DNA from 4 places in the Morganella morganii genome. Region 3 is predicted to be linked to each of the others. Evidence: predicted binding sites of a transcription regulator. Region 3 holds the regulator's gene; each other region holds the start of a gene.
What was found. The regulator Fur, encoded in region 3, represses iron uptake genes when iron is present. The targets are predictions, from matches to a motif close to ATAATAATGAGAACNACTATCAA.
Positions count from the first base shown of each region.

Region 1: JL661_RS03005 (TonB-dependent siderophore receptor) is a predicted target of Fur. The motif match lies at 1,484-1,506, and genes of this name have one in related genera.
Region 2: sufA (Fe-S cluster assembly scaffold SufA) is a predicted target of Fur. The motif match lies at 1,783-1,805, and genes of this name have one in related genera.
Region 4: bfd (bacterioferritin-associated ferredoxin) is a predicted target of Fur. The motif match lies at 1,776-1,798, and genes of this name have one in related genera.

Region 1 covers NZ_CP069157.1:651,466-655,161, forward strand. Annotated here, with positions in the region: gene JL661_RS03005 (TonB-dependent siderophore receptor) at 1-1,436, opposite strand, end outside; gene JL661_RS18525 (hypothetical protein) at 1,628-1,753, opposite strand; gene rnk (nucleoside diphosphate kinase regulator) at 1,877-2,287, opposite strand; gene npr (PTS phosphocarrier protein NPr) at 2,481-2,753, opposite strand; gene rapZ (RNase adapter RapZ) at 2,757-3,608, opposite strand; gene ptsN (PTS IIA-like nitrogen regulatory protein PtsN) at 3,678-3,696, opposite strand, start outside.
Region 2 covers NZ_CP069157.1:1,631,777-1,635,472, forward strand. Annotated here, with positions in the region: gene ydiJ (D-2-hydroxyglutarate dehydrogenase YdiJ) at 1-1,049, shown strand, start outside; gene JL661_RS07835 (hotdog fold thioesterase) at 1,084-1,509, shown strand; gene sufA (Fe-S cluster assembly scaffold SufA) at 1,848-2,228, shown strand; gene sufB (Fe-S cluster assembly protein SufB) at 2,244-3,696, shown strand, end outside.
Region 3 covers NZ_CP069157.1:2,712,875-2,716,570, reverse strand. Annotated here, with positions in the region: gene glnS (glutamine--tRNA ligase) at 1-1,228, shown strand, start outside; gene fur (ferric iron uptake transcriptional regulator) at 1,361-1,810, opposite strand; gene fldA (flavodoxin FldA) at 1,990-2,520, opposite strand; gene ybfE (LexA regulated protein) at 2,667-2,960, opposite strand; gene JL661_RS13095 (hypothetical protein) at 3,270-3,524, shown strand; gene ybfF (esterase) at 3,554-3,696, opposite strand, start outside.
Region 4 covers NZ_CP069157.1:3,412,696-3,416,391, reverse strand. Annotated here, with positions in the region: tRNA gene JL661_RS16390 (tRNA-Thr) at 1-32, shown strand, start outside; tRNA gene JL661_RS16385 (tRNA-Tyr) at 49-133, shown strand; tRNA gene JL661_RS16380 (tRNA-Gly) at 236-310, shown strand; tRNA gene JL661_RS16375 (tRNA-Thr) at 317-392, shown strand; gene tuf (elongation factor Tu) at 503-1,687, shown strand; gene bfd (bacterioferritin-associated ferredoxin) at 1,829-2,020, shown strand; gene bfr (bacterioferritin) at 2,137-2,619, shown strand; gene rpsJ (30S ribosomal protein S10) at 2,958-3,269, shown strand; gene rplC (50S ribosomal protein L3) at 3,301-3,696, shown strand, end outside.

The DNA of each region.
Region 1 (3,696 bases), 1.8 Mb from region 3:
GTGAGTTTGTAGACGACCCCGGCCTGCGGAACAAATTCAGAACCGCTGTCATTGAGTGTTGTCTGATGGTTTATCCATCCGCTGCTGCCATTTTGCGTATAGCGCTGCAGACGGCCTCCGAGCACGACAATCCACTGGTCATTCAGATGGATACTGTCTTTGGCATAGAGTGAACTGCTGTACACCGTGGCGCGCAGGTTGCTTTTTGCGTCATCGGCGGTTTTATCTGTGGTGACCGGTGATTCGCCGTATACCGGATGGTACATATTGAATTGTTTTGACGGCTTGCCGCGGAAGGACCAGGCTTTGTAGGTTTCGTTCTTTTCGTAATCAGCCCCGAGCGTGATGTCATGCCGCATACCGGCGAGTTCCGGTGTACCGCTGATATCCCAGCCGATATAGGTGGTTTGATGATTAAAGCCACGGTTGGCATCAGCACGGCGGGTAACAATTCCGGTCTCCGGGTTGATAGCCGTCGCGCGGACCTCATTACTGTCGTAGCGGCGCTGCATCCACGCATACTTAATTCCGGTTTCCCAGATGCCGTCAAATTCCTGCCGGTATTCTGCGGTCAGACGTTTATTTTTCCCGTATGCGTGATTAGCGTTGTCATCTATCCGTTCATTATAAGGAATACGGATCGGGCTGCCGCCGATAAAAGCGGTTCCGCGATCGTAAGGCACATCGAATTTATTTTCGGTATAAGCCACATTGAACGAGGCGCTGTCACCGAGCCAGCTCAGGGAAGGCGCCAGCAACGTGTGCTGATCTTCCCCGAAATTGCGCCAGTAATCTTCATGGCGGCGTTCTGCTATCAGCCGGACTGCCACGCCATTGCCGAGAGGGCCGGTCACATCAATCGTACCGGTACCGCCGCCGTTGCTGTTTGTCCGTCCGCTGATGCGTCCCTGCCACTGATACTGTGGTTTTTTGGAGATCAGGTTTATCACGCCGCCCGGATTCAGAATACCGTAAAGCAGGGAAGAAGAGCCTTTCAGAACATCAACACGTTCAGTAGTGGCATCCATCGCCAGCCCCTGGTTGCTGCGTACCCCGTCGATAAACACAGAGCCGTCCGTATTGGAGCCGAAGCCGCGTTTGACAAACCCGTCCTCAATGCCGCCCAGCGTGTTGCCCTGAGTTACACCGCTGACAAACTTCACTGCGTCATCCACTGAAGTGACATTAAAGTCACGGATCAACTGCGGCGTGACAATACTGATGGATTGCGGCGTTTCATTACGCGGGGTCAGTGTTTTCAGAGTGGAATAGACATTATCCCCGCTGTAACTCCCTTCGCGGTCTTGCGGGGCGGCAGTGACAACCAGAGTATCATCGGCGGCAACCGCATGAAAAACAGGAATAAAGATAAAGGGGAATGTCAGCACAAACCGAGAACAGCAATGCGGTCTGCGTAAATGCGCAGCAGATTTCATGTGTGAGTCTCAATATCAGAAGAATAAACAGCCAAAATAAAAACGGAATGATATTGATAATGATTACTATGCGCAATAATTTTTGTGATAATCATCCGTGAAGGGCGAGGCGGAAATAAAAATGCCGCAGCGGAAGAAGCCGCTGCGGCATGATTAACTTGCGTTATTGAATTGTGTTGTACGGATGATATTCAGACTGCCAGCAGCATAAAGCCCCGCCACAGTAATAACAGCTGCTGTTCAAAACCCAGAATGACCGGAAATCCGCCCGGAGCTCCGCTCATACCAAACAAAGATGTCAAAGAATAGGCAGCCATGATCAGTTTCCTTCAGGAAATAAAGAGAGAAACATCATGCAATAAAGGTGTGAAGAAAGGAACCCCTGAGGAAGCTGCGCCCGCAGATTGCCTGAAACGGACGCAGAACCGGCTTAAAGCGGATTAACGGTGTAACTCACCGGCAGCTTCAGGCTGATAGATAATTTCTGATACTTTTACGCGCGTTGCTTCACCGTTCGGCAGTTCCCATGAGATCTCATCACCGACAGAAAGCCCGAGTAACGCAGCTCCCAGTGGTGCCATCACAGACAGCTGTTCAGCACTGTCTTTCAGTGAAGCCGGGTACACCAGGGTACGGATACTCTCTTTCCCGCTCGATAAATCTTCAAAGCGGATGCGGCTGTTCATCGTCACGACCGTGGCTGGCATTTCTGCCGGCGGCAGGATTTCCGCGCGATCCAACTCTTCATTCAGGGCTTCGGCAACCGGACTGTCAGCATAAGCCGGCTGTTCCAGCAGCATATCCAGACGCTCCGCGTCCAGTTCATTAATAATTATATTGGGCTTTTTCATACCACACTCCAAATCATTTCCAATACAAAAGAACACCCCCCACACCAGAAGGAGGGGGGTGCTCATTTGATAATTAATCTGATAGTAGGCTGTTCTCCCCCGAAAGGAAAGAGATCAGGATCACGAACCGCCGGGCTGCGTGAACGAAACAGCGTATCAGTTTTCTTTAAGTAAAATATTTCGGTTAGTATAACTAATCTTCATCAAAACCTGAATCAAAAAGGGAAATAATTGCCTCAATGGCAGAATTTTCATCAGGTCCTGTTGCTTCCACTTCAATAAAACTGCCCTGTTCGGAATCCAGCATCAGCATGGCGAGCACACTGTCTGCCCGGGCTTCTTCATTTTGCTTATTACGGAATACCACCGTTGACCGGAAGGTCTGGATCAGTTCAAACAGTTTCATGGCCGGCCGGGCATGCAGCCCCAGCCGGTTTTTGATTTCAACCTGACAACGGATAGTCATGGATTATTTCCGCTTTTCCAGTGTCCGGTGGCGCGACTGCACGTTTTTCCCGCGTGAGCGGAAGTAATCCGCCAGTTGCTCCGCCACATAGACAGAACGGTGTTTCCCGCCGGTACAGCCGATAGCGACGGTCAGGTAGCTGCGGTTGTTGGTTTCCAGCATCGGCAGCCACAGTTCCAGATAACTGCGGGTCTGGTAAATAAAGTTATGTACTTCCGTATGGCGGTCGAGGAACGCCGCCACCGGTTTATCCAGACCGGTCATCGGACGCAGTTTCGGATCCCAGTGCGGGTTCGGCAGGAAGCGGACATCAAACACATAATCCGCATCAATCGGAATGCCGTGTTTAAACCCGAACGATTCGAATACCATGGTCAGCTCGCGTTCGCGTTTGCCGAGCAGACGGGTTCTCAGCATTTCTGCCAGTTCATGCACTGACATTTCAGAGGTATCGATAATCAGATCCGCACGGGAGCGCAGCGGCTCCAGCAGATCGCTTTCCTCATCAATAGCGCTTTCCAGCGAGAGATTTTTACTGGAAAGGGGATGCAGACGGCGGGTATCACTGTAACGGCGGATCAGCGTATTGCGATCCGCATCCAGGAACAGCAGCTGGGGTGAGAAACTGTCCGGTAATCTGGTCAGGGCTTCCTCAAACACCTCCGGAGACTCCGGCATATTGCGGACGTCAATACTTACTGCGGCAGAGGTATCGCGTGTTGCCAGGGTAGCGGCAAGCTCCGGCAGAAGAGTGACCGGCAGGTTATCAACGCAGTAGAAACCCATATCTTCCAGCGCCCGCAGGGCAACAGATTTACCCGAACCAGAGCGGCCGCTGACAATCATCAGCACCATGAGGGGACTCCCTATCGTTTCTCTTTCAATGGCAATACGCCATTATCCGTTGTCGTCAGCCGGTTATCATCACTCAGTGATGATACTG
Region 2 (3,696 bases), 1.1 Mb from region 3:
TGGCCTGCAAAGCCTGCTCCACACAGTGCCCGATTAAAATTGATGTACCGGAATTCCGCGCCCGGTTTCTGGCGCTCTATCACGGACGCTATCTGCGCCCGCTGCGCGACCATCTGGTGGCGAATGTGGAAGCCGGTGCACCGCTGATGGCGAAAGCGCCGAAGATGTTTAACTTTTTCCTGAAACAGCCGTGGGTGCAGAAACTCAGTGAAAAAGCAGTGGGTATGACCGATTTACCGCTGCTGTCGTCACCGTCACTGAAACAGCAGCTGGCGGGGAGCAACGCGGTTTCCGTCACCCTGGAAATGCTGGAAAGTATGAGTGAGGAACAGCGCCGCGCCGGGCGCTATCTCTTTATCGTTCAGGATCCGTTCACCAGCTATTTTGACGCAAAAGTGGTGGCCGATTTTGCCGCACTGACGGAAAAGCTTGGTTTTCAGCCGGTGCTGCTGCCGTTCAGCCCGAACGGAAAAGCGCAGCATATTAAAGGTTTTCTCGCCCGCTTTGCCCGTACGGCAAACAAAACGGCGGATTTCCTCAACCGGGTGGCACGGCTCGGCTGTCCGATGGCGGGTGTCGATCCGGCGCTGGTGCTCTGTTACCGCGATGAATACAAAACTGTTCTGCCACCGGAGAAACAGCAGTTTCGCGTGATGTTAGTCCATGAATTTCTGACAGAATATGCGGATTTATTACCGGTGAAAGATATCAGTGAGGATACTCCCCCCTGGTATCTGTTCAGCCATTGTACCGAGGCCACTGCACTGCCGGACAGTGTGAAAATCTGGCAGAATCTCTTCCGCCGTTTTGGTGCCTCACTGCAGTCTGTCAGTACCGGCTGCTGCGGTATGGCGGGGACCTACGGTCATGAGATGCCGAACCTGGCGCGCTCGAAAGGGATTTATCAGCTTTCCTGGGCGCAGCCGTACCAGTCACTGCCATCAGAGCGCTGTCTGACCACCGGATATTCCTGCCGCAGTCAGGTAAAACGGATGGAAGGCAAAGTGATGCTGCACCCGTTGCAGGCGCTGCTGACACTGGTATCCTGACAGCGGGATAAAACATGACGCGGAGAGCTTATTAATGATATGGAAACGACCTGCAACACCGGCAGAACTGAATCGCATCTCGGAAGGGAATATGCTCAGCCACCTGGGCATTGTCTTTACGGCAGTGGAGTCGGAGCAGTTAATCGCGACGATGCCGGTCGATGACCGGACCAAACAGCCGCACGGCCTGCTGCACGGCGGGGCATCGGTGGTACTGGCGGAAAGCCTCGGCTCTGTGGCCGGTTATCTGTGCAGTGAAGGGGATGAAACCGTGGTCGGTGTTGAGATTAACGCCAACCATGTGCGTGCGGTGCGCAGTGGTGTTGTTACCGGTTATTGCAAGGCGATACACCTCGGACGCAACCAGCAGGTCTGGTCTATTGAGATTTTTGATGAGCAGCAGCGGTTATGCTGTATTTCCCGTCTGACCACCGCGATTCTGCGCGGGTCAAAAAACTAACATCTGAGCAACATATCAGCCGGTATTAGGTGAATTCCGCCCGGAATTTCCGTGTACCGGCACTTCTCTTCAAAAGTCGTATTTATAATGATCCTTTTGTGCCATTGATACTGTACTGGCTGGTACGGTAATAAGTATTTATCATTGATAAATAATCTCTTTTATAAACAAAAGATTAATTCATTTTCCGCTCAAAAATGATAACGCCCGCCCGGCATGTTTGTCTATTATTTAAGCAGCAATCGGAATATCCTTTCAAAGCAAGTGGTTGAAGTGAGAAATATTATCATTAACATGATGTTTACGGAGAGCTCCCGTCGAATTTTATGAGGTCAATAATGACAACGCACAGCACCAACCCGGTGGAAACTTTTTCACTGAATGATAATGACTGGACAGGTATCACACTGACAGCGGCCGCTGCAAAGCAGATTGTGACACTGATGAAAAACACCCCGGACAGTATCGGGCTTTGCCTGAGTGTCAAACAATCCGGTTGTGCCGGGTTTGGTTATGTTTTTGAAATGATTAATCAGGCGGATGCAGAGGATATGTTGTTTGAGCGCGACGGCGCCCGGCTGTATGTCCCGCGCAAAGCCATGCCGTTTATTGACGGCACGGAAGTGGATTTTGTCCGTGAAGGGCTGAATCAGATATTTAAATTTAATAATCCGAAAGCTCAGCATGCCTGCGGGTGTGGTGAAAGCTTCGGGGTTTAAGAGCGAAGCCATATTATGTCTCAGAGCAATGCAGAGATTGGTGAAGACGTCCAGACCTGGCTGAATGACGGACGCTATAAAGAGGGCTTCTTCACTAACGTCGCCACGGATGAACTGGCGAAAGGGATCAACGAAAATGTGATCCGCGCCATTTCCGCCAAACGAAATGAACCGGAGTGGATGCTCAATTTCCGGCTGGAGGCTTTTCAGCACTGGCTGGGGATGGAAGAGCCGCACTGGCTGAAGGCGAAGTATCCGCAGCTGGATTATCAGGATTACAGCTATTACTCCGCGCCGTCATGCGGCTCGTGTGATGATACCTGCGGCTCACAGCCGGGGGCAGTGCAAAGCCCGGCGGGCAGTTTCCTGACCAGTGAAGTGGAAGAAGCCTTTGAAAAACTCGGCGTGCCGGTTCGCGAAGGGCAGGCGGTGGCGGTGGATGCGATTTTTGACTCCGTATCTGTCTCAACCACTTACCGTGATGAGCTGAAAAAACACGGTGTGATTTTCTGCTCGTTCGGGGAAGCGATTCACGACTATCCGGAACTGGTGCAGAAATACCTCGGTACCGTGGTATCCAATCACGATAACTTTTTCGCCGCACTTAACTCGGCGGTTGCCTCTGACGGCACCTTTGTTTATGTCCCGAAAGGGGTGCGCTGCCCGATGGAATTATCCACCTATTTCCGCATTAATGCAGCCAAAACAGGCCAGTTTGAACGCACCATTCTGATTGCGGATGAAGGCAGTTATGTCAGCTATATCGAAGGCTGCTCCGCACCGGTGCGTGACACTTATCAGCTGCATGCGGCGGTTGTGGAAGTGATCATCCATAAAGATGCGGAAGTGAAGTATTCCACTGTTCAGAACTGGTTCTCCGGCGGTGACAGTGAAGGCGGCATCCTCAACTTTGTCACCAAGCGGGCACTGTGTGAGGGTGAAAATTCCAAAATATCATGGACACAGTCTGAAACCGGCTCTGCTATCACCTGGAAATACCCGAGTGTGATCCTCAAAGGGGATAACTCTGTCGGTGAATTCTTCTCTGTTGCCCTGACCAACGGCACACAGCAGGCGGATACCGGTACCAAGATGATCCACATCGGCCGCAATACCAAATCCACAATTATCTCGAAAGGGATTTCCGCCGGGAGAAGCCAGAACAGCTACCGGGGACTGGTGAAGGTGCTGCCGGGGGCGGAAAACGCCCGTAACTTTACTCAGTGTGACTCAATGCTTATCGGCACAGAGTGCGGCGCACACACTTTCCCGTATGTGGAAGTGATGAATAACAGTGCGCAACTGGAGCATGAGGCTACCACCTCGCGTATCGGTGAAGACCAGCTGTTTTACTGCTTACAGCGCGGTATCAGCGAAGATGACGCCATCTCAATGATTGTAAACGGTTTTTGTAAAGATGTGTTCTCTGAGCTGCCGCTGGAATTTGCCGTGGAAGCACAGAAACTGC
Region 3 (3,696 bases):
CGACCGTACTCCGGAAGAGAACCTCGCGCTGTTTGAAAAAATGCGTGACGGCGGCTTTGAGGAAGGTAAAGCGTGTCTGCGTGCCAAAATCGATATGGCATCCTCCTTTATGGTGATGCGTGATCCGGTCATTTACCGTATTAAGTTTGCGACTCACCATCAGTCCGGTGACAAATGGTGCATCTACCCGATGTACGATTTCACCCACTGTATTTCTGATGCGCTGGAAGGGATCACCCATTCACTCTGTACACTGGAATTCCAGGACAACCGCCGCCTGTATGACTGGGTGCTGGATAACATCACTATTGACTGCCATCCGCGTCAGTATGAGTTCTCCCGCCTGAATCTTGAATACACTGTGATGTCCAAGCGGAAACTGAATCAGCTGGTAACAGAGAAATTTGTTGAAGGCTGGGATGACCCGCGCATGCTGACCATTTCCGGTCTGCGCCGCCGTGGTTATACCGCTGCCTCTATCCGCGAGTTCTGCCGCCGTATCGGTGTCACCAAACAGGACAACAACGTCGAAATGGCGGCACTGGAATCCTGTATCCGTGATGACCTGAACGAAAGCGCACCACGCGCCATGGCTGTTATTGATCCGGTGAAAGTCGTGATTGAAAACATGCCGGAAGGTGATGTGATGGTCACCATGCCGAATCATCCGAACAAACCGGAGATGGGCAGCCGCGAAGTGCCGTTCAGCCGTGAAATCTGGATTGATCGCGCAGACTTCCGTGAAGAAGCGAACAAACAGTACAAGCGTCTGGTGCTGAATAAAGAAGTGCGCCTGCGTAATGCGTTTGTGATTAAAGCAGAGCGTGCGGAAAAAGACAGCGAAGGCAATATCACCACTATCTACTGCACCTATGATCCGGAAACCCTGAATAAAGATCCGGCTGACGGACGTAAAGTGAAGGGCGTTATCCACTGGGTCAGCGTGAAGCACGCGGTACCGGCGGAAATCCGTCTGTATGACCGTCTGTTCAGTGTACCGAACCCGGGCGCAGAAGATGATTTCCTGTCGACGCTTAACCCGGATTCTCTGGTGATCCGTCAGGGTTTTGTGGAGCCGTCACTGGTTGCCGCTGACAGCAGCAAGCCGTATCAGTTTGAGCGTGAGGGGTATTTCTGTGCTGATGCCAAATTATCCTCAGCGGATAAATTAGTCTTTAACCGGACTGTCGGCCTGCGTGATACCTGGGCGAAAATTGAGAGTAAATAACAGATAACACAGTGTTATTAATATAAAAAAGCCGTTCGCAGGAACGGCTTTTTTTGTGTGCATGTGTTCTGAAAAACGGCAACAAAAAAGGCGCGATACGCGCCTTTCATACAAAATGGTTAACGGCGAGAATTATTTTTTCTCGTCGTGGATACCTTCATCAGAACGGCAGTCACCATCCGCACAGTGGCCGTACAGGTACAGGCTGTGGTTGGTGAGTTTAATACCGTGGCGTTCCGCGATATTTTTCTGACGTGATTCAATGGATTCATCACTGAACTCAATCACTTTACCGCAATCCAGGCAGATCAGGTGATCGTGGTGGTGTTGCTGGGTCAGTTCGAAAACGGATTTGCCGCCCTCAAAGTTATGACGGGTGACAATACCGGCGTCATCAAACTGGTTCAGAACGCGGTAGACAGTTGCGAGTCCAATCTCTTCACCGATATCGATCAGTTTTTTGTAGAGATCTTCCGCACTGACGTGATGGCACTCCGGATCCTGCAACACTTCCAGAATCTTCAGGCGGGGAAGTGTGACTTTCAGTCCTGCATTTTTCAATGCTTTATTGTTATCGGTCATGCGGATTTAGTCCTATATTGTCGCTGGTGAGCGCACATTCGGGAAAACGCTCAACGGCTGAACACAATGTCCGGCTATCAAAAGGTGTCAGGTGCGATTCGCCTGACCGATGCCGGACCGGATAAATAATATCATTACATAAATAAGCAGAATTATCATTCGCAATTTAAGGGAAAACCTTAAATTGCCAGAATCTCGTCAAGACTCATTTCTTCGCGGATCTGCTCAACCCATTTTGCCACGCGTTCGTTAGTCAGCTCCGGCTGGCGATCTTCATCAATAGCCAGGCCGATAAAGTGACTGTCGTCCGCCAGGCCTTTTGACTCTTCAAAGTGGTAGCCTTCTGTCGGCCAGTGGCCCACAATGGTCGCGCCGCGCGGTTCAATGATGTCACGGATGGTGCCCATGGCGTCACAGAAATACTCTGCGTAATCCTCCTGGTCACCACAACCGAAGATAGCCACAATTTTACCGTTAAAATCAATTTCTTCCAGTGTCGGGAAAAAATCATCCCAGTCACACTGTGCTTCGCCGTAATACCAGGTCGGGATACCCAGCAGTAAGAAATCAAACCCTTCGATGTCCTCTTTGCTGCACTTGGCAACATCCCGGACTTCAGCAACATCATCGCCGAGTAATTTCTGAATCATTTTAGCGATATTTTCTGTGTTACCGGTGTCACTACCAAAAAATATACCTGCGATTGCCATAAATAAGCCTCTCAACCGAAAATCTCTGTGCCTGCAAAAGGACGCCGCAGCGACAACAAGCAGAAATTATAACTATTTCATCTTCATAAATACCATTCTGACGAAAACAGTATTTGAAGTCTGTCAAATTTGTGTGGTGTGTCGTCTCACAATTTGGTGCATAAATCAGAACGCTGAAGGTAATCAAGCAGAATTTGCTCGATAAGTTCGCCCCGGTTCACGTTTTCTTCGTATGCCAGCTGGTTCAGGGCATCGACAATATCCGCATTCAGTTTGAGCTCAACGCGGCGTAATCCGTTAACTTTGTCACGCCGCAGCTGATTGCGTTTGTTAATCCGCAACTGCTCATCACGGGAGAGCGGGTTTGTTTTCGGTCGTCCGGGCCGGCGTTCGTCAGCGAACAAATCCAGCGTGGTACGATCCGTTTGTTCTTTGGCCATAATTTTACTACGAAAAGGCGGATTACAATGATAAACGCGCAATGATACACCGCCATCCCGCTTACCGCCACCGCTTCGCGGCCTGTTACCGCGGATTTCGTGCAGATTGATTAACATCGCACCGTCTGCCCGCCTGTGCGGCAGCCCTGCAGGACGGGTGATGGGTTTCGTCAATGAATTAAATATTGCAATTATCGTTATGAATATATTAGAAAAAAAAGAGTATTCAGCTCAGGATAACGGAGTGTTTTTGCGGGCAGGCATTACGTAGTATGTATTTTCAGCAAGGGAATAACAGAGGACGCGCACATGGATCGTATCTCAGAATCTGCGGAATTATCGCGGATGTCGCACAAAAAGTATCACTACGGCTGCAAAGTAAAGCAGATGCTGACGGTGTTTATCCGTCCGCTTCAGTATTTGTGTCTGATTTTATCCGGCTGCTGCCTGCTGGATATCTGTTTTGATCTGCCGGGGCAGGATGTCAGACATCAGGTGCGTTCTGTTGTGGCCTGGTGGCAGGAGAGTGACGATGACAGTCTGATACTGAGTTTCCGTCAGTGAATGATGCCGCCGTGACGGCGGCACTACTGTCAGGCTTTATCCAGGAAACGGCTGATGGCGCGCAGAACCGCGTCCGGTTTTTCAGCGTGTACCCAGTGGCCGCATCCGGCAATCACATGGGCGGTTGCCTGCGGGAACTGCGCCATAATGGCGTCGCGGTATTCCGGTTTCA
Region 4 (3,696 bases), 700 kb from region 3:
GGTCCCGAGTTCGACTCTTGGTGCCGGCACCATTTAACAATTTGGAAAGGTGGGATACCCAAGCGGCCAAAGGGAGCAGACTGTAAATCTGCCGTCACAGACTTCGAAGGTTCGAATCCTTCTCCCACCACCATCCAATGTGAATTATTATCCTGAGTGTTTTACTCAAGACTCCTTCGATGTAAAATACTCCGGATTCAGTTACAGCAGATTAAAGTCAGGTAGCCGAGTTCACGCGGGCATCGTATAATGGCTATTACCTCAGCCTTCCAAGCTGATGATGCGGGTTCGATTCCCGCTGCCCGCTCCAAGATGTGCTGATATAGCTCAGTTGGTAGAGCGCACCCTTGGTAAGGGTGAGGTCGGCAGTTCGAATCTGCCTATCAGCACCACTTCCGTTGTTCTCCATTCCTTGATTTTTTTCCCTGTAAATATCCAGACAAGCAATACTGCTTGGTTGATGTGGTGAAACCACCGATTCCGTGTCTTAGAGGGACAACTAATGTCTAAAGAAAAGTTTGAACGTACGAAACCGCACGTTAACGTTGGTACTATCGGCCACGTTGACCACGGTAAAACTACCCTGACTGCTGCAATCACCACCGTTCTGGCAAAAACCTACGGCGGTAACGCTCGTGCATTCGACCAGATCGATAACGCGCCTGAAGAAAAAGCACGTGGTATCACCATCTCTACTTCTCACGTAGAGTACGATACTCCGACTCGCCACTACGCGCACGTTGACTGCCCGGGGCACGCCGACTACGTTAAAAACATGATCACCGGTGCTGCACAGATGGACGGCGCTATCCTGGTTGTTGCTGCAACTGATGGCCCTATGCCACAGACCCGTGAGCACATCCTGTTAGGTCGTCAGGTTGGCGTTCCTTACATCATCGTATTCCTGAACAAATGTGACATGGTTGATGATGAAGAGCTGCTGGAACTGGTTGAAATGGAAGTTCGTGAACTTCTGTCTCAGTACGATTTCCCTGGCGACGACACGCCAATCGTTCGCGGTTCAGCGCTGAAAGCACTGGAAGGCGAGCCAGAGTGGGAAGCTAAGATCGTTGAACTGGCAGGTTTCCTGGATTCTTACATCCCGGAGCCAGAGCGTGCAATTGACAAGCCGTTCCTGCTGCCAATCGAAGACGTATTCTCAATCTCCGGCCGTGGTACCGTTGTTACCGGTCGTGTTGAGCGCGGTATCATCAAGGTTGGTGAGGAAGTTGAAATCGTGGGTATCAAAGATACTGCGAAAACCACCTGTACCGGTGTTGAAATGTTCCGCAAACTGCTGGACGAAGGCCGTGCAGGTGAGAACGTCGGTGTTCTGCTGCGTGGTACCAAGCGTGAAGAAATCGAACGTGGTCAGGTTCTGGCTAAACCAGGTTCAATCAAACCACACACCAAATTTGAATCAGAAGTTTATATTCTGAGCAAAGATGAAGGTGGTCGTCATACTCCATTCTTCAAAGGCTACCGTCCACAGTTCTACTTCCGTACCACAGACGTAACAGGTACTATCGAACTGCCGGAAGGCGTTGAAATGGTAATGCCGGGCGACAACATCAAAATGATCGTCACCCTGATCCACCCAATCGCAATGGACGATGGTCTGCGTTTCGCAATCCGTGAAGGCGGCCGTACCGTTGGCGCGGGTGTTGTAGCGAAAGTGATGGGTTAATTCCCCGCTGATTATTAAAAAGAGAGCTGCGGCTCTCTTTTTTTATGCCTGCTTTCCGGCAACTGCTGACAAAATTTACACAATAGCAATTGTAATAATACTGATTATCATTTACTCTTTACCGCAGTCAGGAGGAATGATATGTACGTATGTTTATGTAATGCCATCAGCGATAAAGCCATCCGGAATGCCGTGCGCCAGAATAAGGTTCATTCCATCGGTGAACTGCGTAAAATTATCCCTGTCGGCACTGAATGCGGCAAATGTATCCGCCACGCCAAAGCCGTTATTGCAGAAGAGCATATGTCTGTCCCGGTTGACCGCGTCGCCTGAATCTTCTCTCTGAAACCCGCCGGAATTTTGAACTGTATCGCTATTTTGTCACCGTAATCACTCCGTGAATTATTTCCTGTGTCTATACTGAACAGACAGGAAACAAAGGAGGGTACATGAAAGGCGATAAAAAAATGATCTCGCATCTGAACAAATTGCTGGGAAATGAACTGGTTGCTATTAACCAGTATTTTCTGCATGCCCGCATGTTCAAAAACTGGGGTCTGATTAAACTCAACAACAAAGAGTATGAAGAATCCATTGATGAGATGAAACACGCTGATGAATACATTGAGCGTATCTTATTTCTGGAAGGGATCCCGAACCTTCAGGATCTCGGTAAACTTCATATCGGCGAAGATGTTGAGGAAATGCTGAAGTCTGACCTTCAGCTGGAACTGGATGGCGCCAAAGATTTACGTGAAGCCATTGCCTATGCCGATTCCAAACATGATTATGTCAGCCGTGATTTGATGATAAAAATACTGGCGGAAGAGGAGTCTCATATCGACTGGCTGGAAACCCAGCTGGATCTGATAGCCCGTGTGGGTCTGCAGAACTATCAGCAGGCACAGATGGCGGACGCAGACACAGAATAAAAAACAGAGAAATAATCACTAAAGTAAGCAATGTGCAGAACCGCCGGCAGGGAAACCCGCGGCGGTTTTTCTTTTTTGATTTTTTGTCATGGCGCCGGAGATAATTTGCACAAATCCCGGTTTGCGGCTTGCTTTCAGGGCTCATTCACGTATAATGCGCGGGCTTGCCAATTGTGCAAGCCTGGTTGATACCAGCATTGGACAGTATGTTTTTTAGCTGTTCATGAAAATATCCCCGATATGGGGATTACATCGAGAACGATTACACTCCCCCGTCAATCGAAATGGGTGCGAGGAGTAATTTTTTACGTTTATAAAATAGTTGGAGCTCTGGTCTCATGCAGAACCAAAGAATCCGTATCCGCCTTAAAGCTTTTGATCATCGTCTGATCGATCAATCAACTGCGGAAATCGTAGAGACTGCTAAGCGCACTGGTGCGCAAGTTCGTGGTCCTATCCCGCTGCCGACCCGTAAAGAGCGTTTTACCGTTCTGATCTCTCCGCACGTCAACAAAGATGCGCGCGATCAGTACGAAATTCGCACTCACAAACGTCTGGTTGACATCGTTGAGCCAACTGAAAAAACCGTTGATGCTCTGATGCGTCTGGATCTGGCTGCCGGCGTTGACGTGCAGATCAGCCTGGGTTAATCAGGTATCAATTGATTGAGAGGTTGAAACAATGATTGGTTTAGTCGGTAAAAAAGTGGGTATGACCCGCATCTTCACTGAAGAAGGTGTGTCAATCCCTGTTACTGTTATCGAAATCGAAAATAACCGCGTTACTCAGGTTAAATCTGACGAAACTGACGGTTATCGTGCTATTCAGGTTACCACCGGCAGCAAAAAAGCTAACCGCGTGAACAAACCTGAAGCAGGACATTTCGCAAAAGCTGGTGTTGAAGCTGGTCGCCTGTTACGTGAATTCCGCCTGTCAGAAGGTGAAGAGTTTACTGTTGGCCAGAACATCAGCGTTGAAATTTTCGCTGACGTTAAGAAAGTTGACGTTACTGGTACATCTAAAGGTAAGGGCTTCGCCGGTACTGTAAAGCGCTGGAATTTCCGTACTCAGGATGCT